DNA from 4 places in the Mesorhizobium sp. USDA 3734 genome. Region 2 is predicted to be linked to each of the others. Evidence: riboswitches for the same ligand, from Rfam matches in the RefSeq annotation. Region 2 holds a riboswitch; each other region holds the start of a gene.

Region 1 (4,173 bases), 2.7 Mb from region 2:
ATCTTGTTCATTTTAGTCTCCTGAATTTTTCAAGCCTCTCCAGGGCGGCGGGACAGACCCGCCGTCCGCGTGGAGTTGGCTGTTAGTGGCCGAAGAGGTTGCGGTCGCTGCCCTGAGCGGGCGTCTGGGCAACCGGTTCCGACGTCTTGGTGGAGGCCGTGTACGACTGGTCCACCGCGGCTGCGGGCTGGTTGGCGCCATTGGAGCCAAAGTTGTCACTGCCGGCGAAAGCGCTGCCCGAGATGGCCAGAACGGCGGCGGCAGCAATAAGGATCTTGTTCATTTTAGTCTCCTGAATTTTCTGGATTTCGCCAGGACGGCGGGCAGACCCACCGTCAACTGCGAATCCGCTGTTAGTTGTTGCCGAAGAGGTTGCGGTCGCTGCCCTGAACGACGGGCTGCTTCTCAGCCGGAGCCGACTTCTGCTGGACCGAAGCCGTATACGAGCTGTCAACCGAGGTGACGGCAGGCTGGTTGGCGCCATTGGAACCAAAGTTGTCGCTGCCGGCGAAAGCGCTACCCGAGATGGCCAGAACGGCGGCGGTAGCAAGAATAATCTTCTTCATCTTAAGTCTCCTGAATTTTTGGATTTCGCCAGGGCGGCGGGCGAACCCGCCGTCAACTGGTGATTCGGCTGTTAGTGGTTGCCGAAGAGGTTACGGTCGCTACCCTGAGCAGGCGTCTGAGCAGCCGGTTCCGACTTCTTGATCGAAGCGGTGTACGAGCTGTCGACAGCAGTGGCTGCCGGGGCGTTCGAACCATAGTGGTCGCTACCATTAGCGAAGGCGCTGCCGGAAATGGCCAGAAGGGCGGCGGCAGTGAGAATGATCTTTTTCATTTTATGTACTCCAGTATTTTTCCCGTCCGTCTAGCGGCGTGTCTTGGGAGGAAATCGCGTCGTTCGGACAGCCCCGATGTGGTAGGGCCGGTCTGCCTTTTCCAATCACGAAGTTGTTCCATGTGGACCATGAATCCGGCGCTTGAAATTGCGCCCCAGGCTCCCCACGGGATAATTTTTTCTTTATTTATCAGACAGTTATTACATCACGAATATTCACCGCTTAGGCGGTTTTCGAGCCGGCGTTCACACCGTCCTGCACGCACTGTCAACAGAAACGAACCGTTCGGTTCGATTTTAGAGCGAGCTAATAGTCACTTTTCGAAACTGTTAACCTTTTCTGACCCCGATCAGGGGGCGGCTTCGGGGAAGTTGCAGAAGGGAATGACTGCCGCGGAGATAGGGTTTCAGCTTCGCAATCGCCAACCGGAACGTTTCGCATGCGTGTCGCGCCGCATGGATACGATGTCGTTTTCATGCCGATGACGCGCCCGCGATCGTGGTTAGATCATGCCATCTCAGGTGCCGCTTCGTGACGACGAGGCGGAGAATTGGGAAGCCGGTCAGAATCCGGCGCTGCCCCCGCAACGGTGGTGGAGTTCAAGTCGCAACGGGAGACCACTGGGCAACTGCCTGGGAAGGTGTCGCGATGGTCCGCAAGGACAACTCCAGAGCCCGGAAACCAGCCCGAGATTTCTAGACTCGACTGATCGCGGTGGGCGGTCAAGAGGTGGATCGCGCGTGTCCGGCCCATTGCCGACCTGCGTCCAATCCTTCCTCCGTCACCACCAGTTCAGTCCTTAAAGCGAGGACAGGACATGGATATTCGCAACGACATGCTGAGGCTCTTGAACGGCCGCCGGCAAGGCTTTTCGCTAGAGCAGCCCTTCTACACCGATCCGGACTATTTCAAGCTCGACATGGAGCTGATCTGGTATCGCGACTGGCTGTTCATCGGCCATGATTGCGAACTGCCGAAGCCGGGCAGCTACATCACCGTGCAGATCGGCGACTATCCGGTCGTTCTTGTCCGTGACCAGCAAGGCAAGATCAACGCCTTCCACAATTCCTGCCGACATCGCGGCAGCCGCGTCTGCAACACGGAGAAGGGTACGGCGGCAAAGCTCGTCTGTCCCTATCATCAGTGGACCTATGAACTCGACGGCCGCCTGCTGTTTGCCCGTCAGATGGCCGACGGTTTCGACAAAAGCCAGTTCAGCCTGAAGCCGGTCGCCTGCGAGAGCGTCGGCGGCTACATCTTCATCTGCCTGGCCAAGGAGCCGGCTGACTTCGCGCCGATGCGGGCGATGATCGAACCCTATCTTTTGCCGCACCGTTTGCGCGAGGCAAAGATCGCCTTCGAGAGCACGATTATCGAGAAAGGCAATTGGAAGCTGGTCTGGGAGAACAACCGCGAGTGCTACCACTGCGTCGCCAACCACCCTGAGCTGTGCAAGACCTTCCCCGAGGCGCCGACGGTGACCGGCGTCAACGGCGCCGACAGCGACCCCGAGATGGTCGCGCACTGGGCCAAATGCGAGGCATCAGGCCTGCCGAGCAAATTCCGCATCGATCCGGCCGGACAGTATCGCGCCACCCGCGCGCCGCTGCTGCGCGACGCCGTCAGCTACACCATGACCGGCAAGCTGGCGGTGAAGAAGAACCTCTCCGACACTGTCTCCACCGAAGGGATCGGCACCTTGATGCACTATCATTATCCGACGACATGGAACCACATCCTCATCGATCACGCGGTGACGTTCAGGGTGCTGCCGATCAGCGCCACGGAAACGGCGGTGACGACCAAGTGGCTGGTGCACAAGGATGCGGTCGAGGGTGTCGATTACACCATCGAAGACCTCACCCATGTCTGGACCGAGACCAACGACCAGGACCGCCGCATCGTCGAGGAAAACGCCTTCGGCATCCTGTCGCCCGCTTATGAGCCCGGCCCCTATTCGGAGCTGCATGAGGGTGGCGTGATCCAGTTCGTCGAATGGTACGCGTCGTTCATCGGGCCGCGCCTTGCCGAGGGCGGCCGGCCGACGTTGCGCAGCGTCGCCTAGCATAAAACAAAGGGACAAGAGGATGAATGCGATGACGGATCTTGGCCTCTATCGCCATCTCGACCAGATGACGCCGTGGAACGACAGGCTGCAGGTGCTGGAAGTGATCGGCGTCAGCGACGAAGCGCCTGACGTCAAGACCTTCACCTTCCGCTCCGACAACCAGACCTGGTTTCGCTACAAGCCGGGCCAGTTCGTGACGCTTGAACTGCCGACATCAGACGGGCCGCTGATGCGCACCTATACGCTGTCGTCCTCGCCGTCGCGGCCGTTCTCGATCGCGGTGACGGTGAAGGCGCAAGCGGGCAGTGCAGGCACGCGCTGGATGTTCGACCATCTCACGCCGGGCTCGCACGTCAAGGCCTACGGGCCGACCGGCGATTTTTCGCTGCACAGCCACCCGGCGGCCAAGTATCTGTTCATTTCGGCAGGCTCCGGCGTGACGCCGATGATGTCGATGCTGCGCTGGCTGAATGACTGTGCGCCATGGACCGATGTCGGTTTCGTCAACTGCGCGCGCCGCCCGGAGGAGATCATTTTCCGCAAGGAACTCGAACTGCTCGGCAGCCGCATGCCCGGCCTGTCGCTCGGCTTCATGATCGAGGAACGGTCGAGCCGCGAGGGCTGGTTCGGCCATATGGGTCGCATCGATGCGATCCGGCTGCCGCTGCTGGCGCCCGATTTCCGTGAGCGCGAAATCTTCTGCTGCGGCCCCGATCCCTTCATGCGCGCCGTGCGCGGCATGCTGGACTCCGCCGGCTTCGACATGACGAAATACCATCAGGAGAGCTTTGCGGCGCCTGTCGTGGAAGAAATCCCGGCGCCGTTCACCGCGCCGACTGAAAACGGTGCCGCCATTGTCGTCGAAGCCGCGACGCCGATCCGTTTCGCGCTTTCGGATGTCGACGCCGAATGCGTCGCCGGCCAGACCGTGCTGCAGACGGCACGGGCCTCGGGCGTGCGGATTCCCGCCGCATGCGAGTTCGGCCTGTGCGGCACCTGCAAGGTTAGGAAGGTCGCGGGCGACGTCGAGATGAGCCACAATGGCGGCATCCTCGATCACGAAATCGACGACGGTTTTATCCTCGCCTGTTGCTCAAAACCGCTTTCGGCCCTCGAAATCGAGGCGTGATCCGCTTGGAGCCGCCGGTGCACGCTGGCTTGCCAAGAAAGAATCGAGTGTTTACAGGCCTTATAAGCTGAGCGACCGCGCCGACCGACGATTGCTCGCGCAGCTGCGGGGGCCAAAAGCAATGCGTCATACCGATG
Region 2 (4,173 bases):
CAGGTCGACGACGATCTTGCCGACCGGCCCGGCCACGTCGTGCCCACTGAAGCCAATTGCACGGCCAAGCGCGGCAACGACGTCGGTCAGCGGGATCAGCGTCGAACCATAGGCGATCGACAGCAGAGCGAGAGCGGCGATAGCCGCCGCGCCCACCAGCATGGCCAGTGCGAATGCCGGATGGCGCAAGCTCAAAACGCTTCCGGATGCATCGCCCTGGCAATCTTGCCGATCGCCTCGATATTGGCGGGTCCAGGCGTCAGCTCGGCATAGCGCAGCGCGACGAAGCGCTCGTTCTTGACCGCGTCGGTTTCTTTCATCGCCGGATGCGCCTTCAGGAAATCGAGCAGCTTCTTGTAGCCGCCACCGTCCTGGTAATCGAGCAGGATGAGGAATTGCGGATTGCGCGACGCCACGGTTTCCCAGTCCGTGTTGCCCCAGCTGGTTTCCATGTCGGCCATGATGTTGTCGCCGCCGGCCGCTGATATCATAGCGCTGGGGATGGCGAACTTGCCTGCGGTAAACGGCTTGTCTTCGCCGGAATCATAGAGGAATACCCGCGTACCCTTGCGGTCGCCGACCTTGGCGGTAATGTCGGCGAGCTGCGTCTTCCAGCCCGAAACGAGCTTTTCAGCCTCGGCCTCCTTGCCGAAGATCTTGCCCAGCTTTTCGACGTCGCCGTAGAGCAGGTCCATCGAGGCGGCGGGGCGGCCCTTGTCGAGATGGACGCAGCTTTCCGTCAGCACCAGCGTCTTGATGCCATGCGGGGCAAGCGTATCGGGTGTCACCTCGCCGCCCGGCTTCATGCCGTAATACCAGCCGGCGAAAAAGAAATCGGGCTCGACGGCGACGAGGTTTTCGAGCGTCGGATATTTGGGCGCCAGTTCCGGGATCGAACCCTGCTCGGCCTTGAATTCGGGACCGACCTTGTACCACCCGGTGATGCCGGTCAGGCCGACGATCGACGGCTGCAGTTTCAGCGCGAAGGCCATCTCGGCCATGTTGAGATCGTGGATGACGGCACGCTTCGGCGGCGCGTCGAAGGTCAGCGGCTTGCCGCAGCTGTCGACGGTGACCGGGAAGGCCAGGGCTGTCGAGGCCAGCAGCGAGAAGACGAGCGAAAAAGCGAGGCGTTTCACGGGTGTTGCTCCTTTGTTGAATGGGTCGAATGGGGATTGGCTTCAATCAGAATTGTTACCGGCGCGGTTCGGAACCTCGAACACCGTCAGTTCGCGGTCCTCGGTCGGATGGCGCAGACGCAGAACATCGATGCCGAAAATCTCGCGGATCAGTTGTTGGGTCAGCGCTTCGCGCGGCGCGGCGAGCGCTTGCAGACGGGCATGGTTCATCACCGCCACCCTGGTGGCGAACGGCGCGACCAGTGCCAGATCGTGCAGCACCGCGATCACGGTCATGCTGAAGCCGGCTACGAGTTCGAGCAGTTCGCCGCGGGCGCGCGGGTCGAGATGATTGGTCGGCTCGTCGAGGAACAGGATCTTTGGCTGCTGGGCGATGGCGCGCGCCAGTTGGGCGCGCTGGCGCTCGCCACCCGACAGCGAGCCAATGGTGCGGCCGAGCAGCGGCAGCAGACCGGTCCGGCGCAGCGCATCGACGACAATGTCGCGCTCCTCGCTCCTGCGCCGCAGTCCGGCGTGCGGGACGCGGCCAAGCTCGACATAGTCGATCACCGCCAGCCGTGGATCGGGCTGATCGGTCTGCCCGACCACGGCGATATTCAGTGCCCGTTCGGCAGCGGAAATCCTGTCCAGCCGGCGTCCGGAGAGCTTCACCTCGCCGGAGCTTGGCCGTAGCATGCCCGACAGCATGCGCAGCAGCGTCGTCTTGCCGGCGCCGTTGGGACCAATGATGGCGAGGCGGTCGCCAGCGGCCACCGACAGGCTGACCGCCTGAACCAGGTCCCGCCCATTCGCCACGACGCAGAGGTCACGTGCTTCGAGAAGCGCTACGGTCATCGGCTGCTGCCCGCCAGATTGCCCGAACGGGGGATGCGGGCCAGTGTCTTGCCGGCCAGTCCCGCCGGACGCTGACCGGAACTGCACCAGCCATCGGCGAGCGACGCGTAGAGTTTGGCGAATCGCACGAGGTCGCCGACATCGGCTCGTGCGTCGATGGAGCCGAAGAGATAGGCGGCCTTGCCTTGCGCCTGGAAGGCGACCGTCAGCGGCCGCGCGCAGCCTGCCATGCAGGCCACGCCTTCGACCGCGAAGCCCTGCGCCACCGCCGGCTCGTGCCGGGCCGCAAGCCGGGAGCGCAAGTCAGCACAAAGGTCTTCCCCGGACCTGACCCCGGTCACAAGGTCACGGCAAAGCGTGCACACGATGATGCGATGGATGGAGCTGTCCAACTTTCCGTCACTTTCCAAAACTGGCGACGGAAGGAAGCTGGCGAGCCGGCCGACAAGACCGAGATTCGCGTTTCCTCCCGGCACACCCCGTCCGGTCAACTCAGTGATGGCAGGTCTCCTGGCTCGCGGGTCGTTGCGCCATCCAGCCTTCCCAGCCTTGCCGGCCAGTGGCATTCACGGATTTTGCTCGCCGCTTACAGTTGCGGGGGCAGCCACGGCCTCGATCCCTGGGGATCTCACCGTGTTCCCTTTTCACCCCTCGCCTTTCGACTCGGGGACCATCACCGCCTCAGCGTAGATTTCCCCCAATCGCTTCGCAACGGATTTCTCGGACGGAGTGATGGGCCCCTCATGTGTCAGGGAAACAGACATAGCGCGCTCTCATTATGTAATAACATAACGCTTTAGAAGACGCCGCCTGACGCTGTCAAGCGAAAGCCCTGCCGAGGCCGATCTATCAGCGACAAGGGTTTGTCGATCAGGCGACATTGCTGTCGGCGTTCGATCTTGCGCGCGTGGTCCGGCCTCAGAACTTGTGGCTGAGGCCCAGCTTTCCACCCCAGGCGCTGTAGCTGCTACTGCCGAGGCCGTCATAGAAGGCCGAGGCGTTGACCGACATGCCGTTGCCGGCCGCCAGCTCAAATCCGGTCTCGGCGCGCCCGCGCAGGCCAGTCTCGGCCAGTCCGGGTGCCGCCGTGGCGGCCGTCGCGGTGCTATCCTGCATGAAGGTCCAGATGCCCTGCAGGTCGACGAAAGGCGTCAGCAACAGGCCGCCTTCCAGCTGCAGCGTGGTCGAGATGTTGGGACCGAAGGCGAACTGGCCGGTGCGCACGTCGACCGAGGGCACGTCGATGCCGAGGCCATCGACATAGGCGTCTGTCTTTTCCTCGAACATCGTCACCCGTGCCTCCGGCTTGATCCTCCAACGCTCGATGTCGAAGCTGCCGATCAAGGCCGCGGTGGCCAGCCAGCGTTTCCCGTCGAAACGGTCCTCGAAGGTGCCGAGCGGCGAGATCTGGTTGAACGATTGGCCCCAGCCGACGCGCGTGTCGAGGTAGAAATGGTCGGAGAGCCGCACCGTCGCATAGGGACCGACGAGATAGCCGATGCCCGAGACTGCGGCACCGTCTTTTCCATCCTGGTCCACCCAGTCGACCTGCAGGCCAAGGCCGACCAGCACGCTCGGGGTCAGCAGATAGTCGGCGCCGCTATGGGCGATGCCGAAGCTGCCGTCACCGCCGGCCGAGTTGAAACGGCCGATCGTGCCTTCCGTCCAGACGTCGAAGCGCCTGGCCAGCGGATCGCTCGCCTGCGGGTCGGCAGCGGGTGTGGCGCCGGCGGCGTCGGTCGGTCCGAAAGCGTGCTGGAAGGTCACGCCGGCTGGCGGCAACTGACCCGAGGCCGCATATGCGCTGAGCGGCAGCTGCGCACCCGGCGCGGCCATCATCTGTCGGGCACCAGTTCGCCGATCACTGGCGTCAGCTTGCTGACTGCCATCGTCGCTGCCAGCGGCCTGTGCTCGCTGCATGCTGTAGGCGAAGGTCGTGCGATCGGCCGATATCTGCAGGCCGACAGGCAACTGGCTGCCGCCGATCGGCATGCCAAAGGCCGTCATGCCGCCATTGCCGGTATAGGCGCCGGTCAGCCGCTCGATGCGGCGGTCGATGTCGGGCTGGTTGTTGATGATCACATCGGCCCGGCCCTCGAGGAACGAGCCGATCAGCGCCACCGCCTTGTCGGCGGAATCGCTGGTCGAGATGGTGCAGCTTACCGCGCCGCCCGAAACCACCGTCAGCGTGCCGGTGTGG
Region 3 (4,173 bases), 1.2 Mb from region 2:
TGTTCTGGACCTATCGGCTCGGCGACAACCCGTCGATCCGTCCGGGCAAGACGCGACCGGCCAACCCGCTCGCCAATATAGGCCGCTTCATCGCCCAGCCCAGGCTGCGGCTGGCCTGGCTGATCGCCTTCGGCCGCTCTTGTTTCTGGACGACGTTCTTCGTCTATGGGCCGCTGTTCATGGTGATCACCGGCGAGGGCAAGCTGGCCGGTGGCCTGCTGGTTTCGGCCGGCAACGCGCTTTTGTTCATGGCCATTTTCTGGGGCAAGGCAGGAAAGCGCTTTGGCGGCCGCAGGACCATGACATTCGCCTATTTCGCCATATCGGCCATGCTGCTGGCGGCGGGCCTCGTCGGCGAAACCGTGCCGCTGCTCACCGGCGCCTTCCTGCTTGGCGGCGCCTTCTTCACCATTGCACTCGACGCACTCGGCTCGACCGCCTTCATGCGCTCGGTGCGCTCCTATGAAAGATCGCAGATGGCGGCGGTCTATCGCACCTATCTCGATTTTTCCGAACTGACGCCGCCGCTGGTCTATTCCGTGGTGCTGGCCTTCTTCGGGCTCGGCTCGGTGTTCGTCACGCTCGGCCTGCTGGCGGCAGTCTGTGGCTTTGTGACCTGGCGTTATCTGCCGAAATCGCTTTAGTCGACCTTGATAATTCTACTCCGGCGGACATCTGTCGCGATTTTCTCCGCTTCCGGTGCTCACGGACCCAAAAGTCCGCTGCGCTCCGGTTCTCGAAAACCACTCCATATGCCTCGTCGGAGCGAATTCTGAAGGCCGACTAGGTGGTTGCCTTGCGTACTGCGTGGCGCTCGCACACCCAGTTGTGGAAGCGGTGCAGGTCGTATTCCTCGGGCATCAGCACGCCGGCTTGGTGGCGCATCGAGCGCAGGCCTCTCTGATTGACCTCGCAGATATCAGCGTCCTCCTCCAGCACCTGCGTGCCGAAGGCGACGATGTTGTCGATGTCGGTCGTGGCGAGCGCTTCGGGCGCGAACAGCCACTCCGCGACAAGCTCGGTCTGCTCGGGGCCGAGCGGCACCAGCCGCACCGTCCTGACATAGTCGACATGGCCGACGACGAACATCGACGGCAGGCTGGTGGCGTATGTCTGGCCCGCAGTGCGCTCGGCCGGTGTCAAGCTCGAGAAGACCGGCCCATGCGCCTGGCCGTCGCGCGACCAGGTTTCGGCGCCGGCGCGCAGGCCGCCGGAAAACTCCGGCGCGTCATTGTCGGCATGGCGAACCCATTCGGGATCGTCGTGACGGCCCATCAGGCCGCGGCCATAGATCGGCACCAGCCGCGACAGGTCCTTGTGGACGCCTGGGCAATGCAGGCACTCGTTGAAGTTTTCCCAAAAAATCTTCCAGTTGCAGTTCATCACCTTGCGCAGCACGTGGCCGCTCACCAGCGTCTCCAGCGGCCAATTGCCGAGATCGCCGGAGGCGGGATCGAAGGATGTTTGCGCCGAGCCGGCGGCGTCCTCCTGCAGGTTGACGAAAACGAAGCCGCGCCACACCGAGAGTGCTACCCGATAAAGCGGATGGTCGGCCTTGTCGAAGCCTTCAGGCAGCGATTTCGACGGCACACGCACGAGGTCGCCACGCAACGAGTAGGACCAGGCGTGGTAGGGACAGGTGATCAGCCGCGCCTTCAGCCGACCTTCGCTTTCCTGGCAGAGCTGCGAGCCGCGATGGCGGCAGGTGTTGTGAAAGGCGCGCAGTTCGCCGGTCTCGTCACGCAGCACGAGGATGTCTTGCGTGCCGATGCGGAATCTGCGGAAAGCCAGTGGTTGCGCAAGGTCGGCCTCGCGGCAGACGAGCAGCCAGCTTCGATACCAGATGGCGTCGAGATCTTCTTGATAGCTGCCTGCATCCCAATAGGCCGAAGACGGCAGCGTCGGTTCGGCCCGGGTCAGGCCATTGTAGGGATCGCGCTCGCTGGCAGTGGGCTGCATGGCTGGCTTCCTCCAAGGATGCCAGCCGACACCCGGCCAGGAAAATTGTCAATTGCGGCACCGGCGGGCCTCGGCTGGTACGACGCATTCGCAATGGTTGTCGGCGGAATTTGGTTTGCCGGAGGCGAGGATTCTGCCTATAGTCGCTGATGTCGTCGGTTCCATTTTGGAGCCAAGAGGGAATGCGGTGCGGGCGAGTTTCGCCCAATGCCGTGGCTGCCCCCGCAACTGTGTGCGGTAGTCCTCTCCATATGCCACTGAAGATTTTTTCTTCGGGAAGGTGGGGAAGGGCGCTGATCCGCGAGCCAGGAGACCTGCCGGCGACAGGAAACTGACTTCGATGCCCTCGGGTGGAGGGCGAAAGGACAAGACATGACTACCGCTTCCGTCTCCCTCGGCGCCGCCGTCTCCTCGCAGTCGCGCTTCATGCAGCTCGCGCTCGCGGCGCTGCTCGGCATCTTCGTCATCGGCTTTGTCGGCTTCTCGCATATCGATGCGGTCCACAATGCAGGCCATGACAATCGCCATTCGATGGCGTTTCCCTGCCACTGACGAGGATCTGACATCATGAATCTGTTTCGCAACGTCGTGTTCATCGCGGCGATCGCCGGGCTCGTGGCTGGCGTCGTTCTCGCCTGCATGCAGGCCTATGCCACCGTGCCGCTCATTCTCAAGGCGGAAGTCTACGAACAGGCCGAAGGCGGCCACAGCCATGACCATGCCGCGGCGCCTGCCGACGCCACCAGCGGCAACGCGATGAGCTCGGCCGCACCGGCGACAAACACCATGAGCGCCGCCACGCCGGCACCGGCGGAAGCGGCGGCTCCCGCTGAGGACGAGGGCTGGGCGCCGGCCGACGGCTTCGAGCGTTTTGCCTTCAACGTCGTTTCCAATGTCGTCACCGGCATCGGTTTCGCGCTGATCCTGGTCGCGGTTTCCGAATTCGCCGGTGGCATCGGTGGTTGGCGTCAGGGCGTGTTCTGGGGCTTGGCCGGCTTTGCCGTGTTCACGCTGGCGCCGGGCCTCGGCCTGCCGCCGGAACTGCCGGCCATGCCGGCGGCCGACCTGACCCAGCGCCAGATCTGGTGGACGGCAACCGTGGTGGCGACCGCCATCGGCCTTGGCCTGATCGCGTTCCGCAAGTCGCTGCCGCTGGCGATCCTGGCCGTGGCGTTGATCGTCGCGCCGCATATTGTCGGCGCGCCGCAGCCCGACAGTTTCGAGACGCCGATCCCTGAAGGCCTGCATCACCAGTTCGTGGTGGCGGTGACGCTGACCAATCTGGTGTTCTGGCTGGTGCTCGGCGCGGTCGTCGGCATGGTGCGTGGCCGCTTCACCGGCACGGCGACCAGCCTGCGCGACAGCTTTGCCTGAAGGCAGGGCCCTGACCTTCCTCATCGGTGGTGCGCGCTCCGGCAAGAGCGCGCACGCCGAAACCCTGGCGACGGGTTTGCCGCCGCCATGGACTTATGTCGCCACGGCGCAAGCCTATGATGACGAGATGCGCGAACGCATTTCGCTGCACCGGTCGCGGCGCGGCGAAGGCTGGACGACCATCGACGCACCGCTCGATCTCGCCGGCGCGCTCGCGGCCTTGCCGGACGACCAGCCGGTGCTTGTCGACTGCCTGACGCTGTGGCTGACCAATCATATGCTGGCCGAACATGATCTCGACCTGGAATGCCGGCGATTGGCGGACGTGCTGTCGCGACCACGCGGACCGTGGTTCGTGGTGTCCAATGAAGTCGGCCAGGGTATCGTACCGGACAATGCACTGGCGCGCCGTTTCCGCGATGCCGCCGGCCGGCTCAACCAGCAGGTCGCTGCCATCGCCGACACGGTGCTGCTGATGGTGGCGGGATTGCCGCTCAAGGTGAAATGACATGACCGACATCGAAGACCGGGACGAAGAACGCCATCGCGCCAAGATGGCCAAGCGCAAGGCCGTGCAGGATGCCGAGGTGGCGAGCAAGACGGTCGAGAAGGGGCTGCTGATCGTCAACACCGGCCCGGGCAAAGGCAAGACGACAGCCGCCTTCGGCCTGGCGCTGCGGATGCTCGGCTACGGCAAGCGCGTCGGCGTCGTCCAGTTCATCAAGGGTAAATGGCACACAGGCGAGAAAGACGCCTTCGCCGCCTTCGGCGACCGCGTCGTCTGGCACGCGATGGGCGAGGGCTTCACCTGGGAAACGCAGGATCTTAAGCGCGACATCG
Region 4 (4,173 bases), 1.2 Mb from region 2:
GGTACGACCGGACTCGACGTCTCTTCAAGCCGGCGCACTTCGGAGGGGACCCCACCCCCGGCCTGCGGCCGGACCCTCCCCTCGAGGGGGAGGGGGACGACGCCGCGGCCGGGGTCGTAGTAACCGGCTTTCGGCACAGCGACCGGCTCTTCGACGGCCGCATCCTGTCCCGTCAGCCGCGCCAACCTCCGCACCAGCGCATTCATATTCGCCGGGCCGCCCTCGCGGAAATAGTCGAGCAGGCCGTCCAACTCCTCGCGCGGCAATGTCGAGGCTTCGATCAGGCGCAGATCCTCGTCATGGCTCTCGCCGGGCAGCAGCGCCAGTTTTATGCCGCGCTCTCGGGCGGTCGAGGCGAGCTGGTCGCAGCCGTAGCGCCACCAGTCGTAGCCGCCGAGGATGCGCACGAGGATGATTTTGGCGTGGCGGGCGACACTGTCGATCCAGAGGTCGACGGACATGGGGTGGCGCAGGTCGCGCAGGGCGGCCAGCCGCATCGAGGGCAGGCGGGCGGCATCGGCCTTCCACGCCGCCGCCAGTCCGGCGAGGTCGCTGTCGGTGAAGGACAGGGCCACGATATCCGCCGGCGTCTGCCGCAGATCGACCGGCTCGGCGAGGTCGTCGAGCGAGGCGGATGTCGTGGTGAGGATGTGCATCGCGACCCGTGTCCGAAATCAGCCGGCGAGTATACGCTCGATCGCCGGGCGGTTCAGCCCCTTCAGGCCGATGACGACGAGGCGCGAGCGGCGGTCGTCCTGCGCCGTCCAGGCGCGGTCATAGTAATGGTTGACGCGCGGCCCGACCGCCTGCAGCAAGAGCCGCATCGGCTTGCCGCCGACCTCGACGAAGCCTTTCACGCGCAGCACATTTTCTTCTTCGGCGACGGTGGCGACGCGTTTTGCCAGATCATCGGGATTGGCGATCGAGGCAATGTCGACGATGAAGGTGTCGAAGTCGTCATGCTCATGGTCGAAGGCGCCGTCATGATGGGACTTGCGGTTCTCGATGTCGTCCTCGACGGCCAGACCGAGCCCGAGCAACACGGAGGGATCGACCTTGCCATGCGACGTCGGCACGATCTTAACCGCGCGGGCGGAGTGTTCGTTGATGATGGCGTTGGCGCGAGCGGTGCCAGCGGCGTCCATCAGGTCGCTCTTCGACAGGATGATCAGGTCAGCGCAGGCAATCTGGTCCTCGAACACTTCTTCCACCGGGTCGTCGTGATCAAGCGTCTCGTCCTCAGCGCGCTGCGCCTGCAAGGCGTCCATGTCGTTGGCGACGCGGCCCTCGGCCAATGCCGGGCCGTCGACCACAGCGATGACGCCGTCGACGGTCACCCGGCTTTTCACGCTCGGCCACTGGAAAGCCTGGACCAGCGGCTTGGGCAGAGCCAGGCCCGAGGTCTCGATCAGAATGTGGTCGACCCTCGGCGTCAGCGCGAGTATCTGGTCAAGCGCCGGGACGAAGTCGTCGGCGACGGTGCAGCAGATGCAGCCATTGGCCAGTTCGACGATGTTTTCCTCCGGGCAGGTGTCGATGCCGCAGCCCTTCAGGATCTCGCCATCGATGCCGATGTCGCCGAATTCGTTGACGATGATGGCAATACGCTTGCCACCGGCGTTTTCCAGCAGATGGCGGACCAGCGTCGTCTTGCCGGCGCCGAGGAAGCCGGTGACGACGGTGCAGGGAACACGGGATACGGAGGCGGTCATGGTCAGTCCTTCAGCATGTCGAGGGGAGGGATGCGGGCAACGAGGCCACGCTTCAGGCTATCGGGTCGGCCGCGCCACGGAATCAGGCCATCGGTCGAGGTGGCGAAGAGTTTGGCGCCGGTGACGAGGTCGGCGCCGCTGGTCGCGGTCAGGTCGCCGAAGACATAGCTCCAGCAACCGTCGCGCAGGATGGCGGCACTCAGGCGCCGCTTGCAATTGCCAAGGCATTCGACGCTGCGGATGCGGATGTCTTCGCCAGATGCAGCGCGGCGCGTGTCGTCCGCCAGCAATTCGCCGGCGCGGGGATGGGCGTCGGAGCCTGTCTCGTCGCGGCAGGAGGCGCAGACGATGACGGTGACGCCGGCCAAGGCATCATCATGGCCGGACGATATATCCGCTGTGCCAGCCGAAAAACTGCTGTCGTGGTCCAAAAATCGGGCTCCTTGCCCGGAAACCCGCCGGGCGATCGGATTCTACAGTCGCAGACGGCAGGTCTCCTGGCTCGCGGGTCATCGCCTTGGTAGCCGCCTTCCCGGGAACTCCCAGTGGCTTTCGGCCTTGGCTCTTCGCTTACAGTTGCGGGGACAGCCGCGGATTTGGGATTTTGTCCCGCACCGCATTCCCTCTTGGCTCCTCTCGTTGAAGAGAAGAGACCGTCTGGAACGGATTTAGGCTTTTGCGGGCAGCGGTGTCAACGCGAGCTTACGACACGGTCAGGTCGGCCAGCGCCGGACCCAAATCACCGGCGGGCGTCGCTTCGATGCGTTCGAGGCCGAGCCAGCCCTGCATCTGCTTCAATTCCTCGAACAGCTGAGCGGCGGTTTCAGGCGGCGCGCCAGACTCGGCATAGGCCGCATGGACCCGCAGCACGCTTGCCGGGCGGTCTGCCTTGAGGTCGACGCGCGCGACGATCCTGTCGCCGAGCAGGAAGGGCAGGACGTAGTAGCCATATTGCCGCTTGTCGGCAGGGGTATAGATCTCGATGCGGTAGTGGAAATCGAACAGGCGCTCGGTGCGCGAGCGTTCGAAGACGACCGGATCGAACGGCGCCAGCAGGGCGCGGGCCTCGACCTTGCGTGGCAGACGGGCGTCTTTATGAAGATAAGCCGGCTTGTCCCAGCCTTCGACGCGCACCGGCAGCAGTTCGCCTGTTTCGACCAGTTCCTCCAGTCGGCCTTTCATATCGGCCGGCGACAGGCGGAAATAGTCGCGCAAATCGCCTGATGTCGCCACGCCGTGGGCGCGGGCGGAAATGCGCAGCAATTCGCGGTGCGCGTCCTCGGCCGCAGGCACCGGCAGATCGAGGATCGCCTGCGGCAACACGCGTTCAGGCAGGTCATAGAAGCGTTCGAAGCCGCGCCGGTGCGCCGTGGTGATGCGCCCGGCCCAGAACAGCCATTCGAAGGCATGCTTGGCATGGCTCCAGCCCCACCAGCCGCCCGAACCTTTCTGGCCTTCCAGCGCGGAAGCGGCGATCGGGCCGCGCTCGGCGACCTGGCGGTAGATCTCTTCGATATAGGCGGCGTGTTCGCGGCCCCATTTGGCCAGCCCCAGATACATCTCGTCACCGCGCTCGGCGCGCTGCATGCGCCAGCGCATCAGCGGGTAGGTCTCGACCGGCAGGAAGGAGGCCTCGTGCGCCCAATATTCGAACACCGTGCGCTTGCGCGTCATGGCCGCGTTGTCGAGCAAGGCGAGCGGGTAGGGGCCTAGGCGTGAATAGAGCGGCATATAATGAGCGCGCACCACCGCACTGACGGAATCGATCTGCAACAGGCCGGTGCGGGAGAGCGTGCGGGCAAAATGCCGGCGGTCCGGCGTGCCGGTCGGGCGGGGATCGAGGAACCCCTGGGCGGCAAGCGCAATGCGCCGGGCCATGGGGAGCGAGATCTTTTCCTTCATGCAGGCATCACTTTGAAGTGTTTTGACCGAGGGTCGGATGGATGATTCCGGGCCATGCTAGCAGGGTTTTGGCGGCAACCATGTCAGGAGAGAAAAGTGGAGTAAAAAGCGAAGGAAATCAAACAAGAGCGGATCGGACCAGTTTCCCCGGATATGCCGTCCAGGTCAGTGTTTTGAACAAGGTTTGACTTGCTTCGCTGGAAGTGCTGCGCTAACCCTCGCCGCGTTGCAGCATAGGCCCTTAAAACGGTTCAGCGGTTAAACTGTCACGCTTCCGCATTAGGGTCCGGTGCTGTAATCAAAGTGGATTGGCGCCAACGGAAAGCCGAGCATGAACGCACTCTTGAGCTCATACCTGCCCATCGTCCTGTTCATAGGCGTGGCGCTGGTTGTCGGCCTGGCGCTGCTGGCCGCACCCTTCCTGGTGGCCTACCGCAATCCCGATCCCGAAAAGCTTTCCGCCTACGAGTGCGGTTTCAACTCGTTCGATGATGCCCGCATGAAATTCGACATCCGATTCTACCTGGTGTCGATCCTGTTCATCATCTTCGACCTGGAA

Evidence for each region. Region 2 has a riboswitch for cobalamin ahead of ACZ89F_RS17590 (DUF1636 family protein). Riboswitches for the same ligand answer to the same signal wherever they lie in the genome.
Region 1: another riboswitch for cobalamin. It lies ahead of ACZ89F_RS30000 (aromatic ring-hydroxylating oxygenase subunit alpha); the one in region 2 lies ahead of ACZ89F_RS17590 (DUF1636 family protein).
Region 3: another riboswitch for cobalamin. It lies ahead of ACZ89F_RS11345 (CbtB domain-containing protein); the one in region 2 lies ahead of ACZ89F_RS17590 (DUF1636 family protein).
Region 4: another riboswitch for cobalamin. It lies ahead of ACZ89F_RS11175 (DUF1636 family protein); the one in region 2 lies ahead of ACZ89F_RS17590 (DUF1636 family protein).

Annotation. Positions count from the first base shown of each region.
Region 1 covers NZ_JBWCCW010000001.1:6,288,562-6,292,734, forward strand. The annotation lists gene ACZ89F_RS29980 (DUF680 domain-containing protein) at 1-11, opposite strand, end outside; gene ACZ89F_RS29985 (DUF680 domain-containing protein) at 83-283, opposite strand; gene ACZ89F_RS29990 (DUF680 domain-containing protein) at 354-566, opposite strand; gene ACZ89F_RS29995 (DUF680 domain-containing protein) at 638-838, opposite strand; cobalamin riboswitch at 1,342-1,543, shown strand; gene ACZ89F_RS30000 (aromatic ring-hydroxylating oxygenase subunit alpha) at 1,657-2,904, shown strand; gene ACZ89F_RS30005 (FAD-binding oxidoreductase) at 2,936-4,036, shown strand; gene ACZ89F_RS30010 (PqqD family peptide modification chaperone) at 4,128-4,173, shown strand, end outside.
Region 2 covers NZ_JBWCCW010000001.1:3,586,599-3,590,771, forward strand. The annotation lists gene ACZ89F_RS17575 (FecCD family ABC transporter permease) at 1-162, opposite strand, end outside; gene ACZ89F_RS17580 (ABC transporter substrate-binding protein) at 192-1,139, opposite strand; gene ACZ89F_RS17585 (ABC transporter ATP-binding protein) at 1,182-1,973, opposite strand; gene ACZ89F_RS17590 (DUF1636 family protein) at 1,970-2,449, opposite strand; cobalamin riboswitch at 2,457-2,663, opposite strand; gene ACZ89F_RS17595 (HYR domain-containing protein) at 2,892-4,173, opposite strand, start outside.
Region 3 covers NZ_JBWCCW010000001.1:2,379,364-2,383,536, forward strand. The annotation lists gene ACZ89F_RS11335 (MFS transporter) at 1-644, shown strand, start outside; gene ACZ89F_RS11340 (aromatic ring-hydroxylating oxygenase subunit alpha) at 784-1,959, opposite strand; cobalamin riboswitch at 2,099-2,295, shown strand; gene ACZ89F_RS11345 (CbtB domain-containing protein) at 2,332-2,511, shown strand; gene ACZ89F_RS11350 (CbtA family protein) at 2,527-3,333, shown strand; gene cobU (bifunctional adenosylcobinamide kinase/adenosylcobinamide-phosphate guanylyltransferase) at 3,326-3,841, shown strand; gene cobO (cob(I)yrinic acid a,c-diamide adenosyltransferase) at 3,843-4,173, shown strand, end outside.
Region 4 covers NZ_JBWCCW010000001.1:2,342,097-2,346,269, forward strand. The annotation lists gene ACZ89F_RS11165 (cobaltochelatase subunit CobN) at 1-656, opposite strand, end outside; gene cobW (cobalamin biosynthesis protein CobW) at 675-1,712, opposite strand; gene ACZ89F_RS11175 (DUF1636 family protein) at 1,715-2,143, opposite strand; cobalamin riboswitch at 2,183-2,385, opposite strand; gene ACZ89F_RS11180 (winged helix-turn-helix domain-containing protein) at 2,415-3,614, opposite strand; gene ACZ89F_RS11185 (NADH-quinone oxidoreductase subunit A) at 3,946-4,173, shown strand, end outside.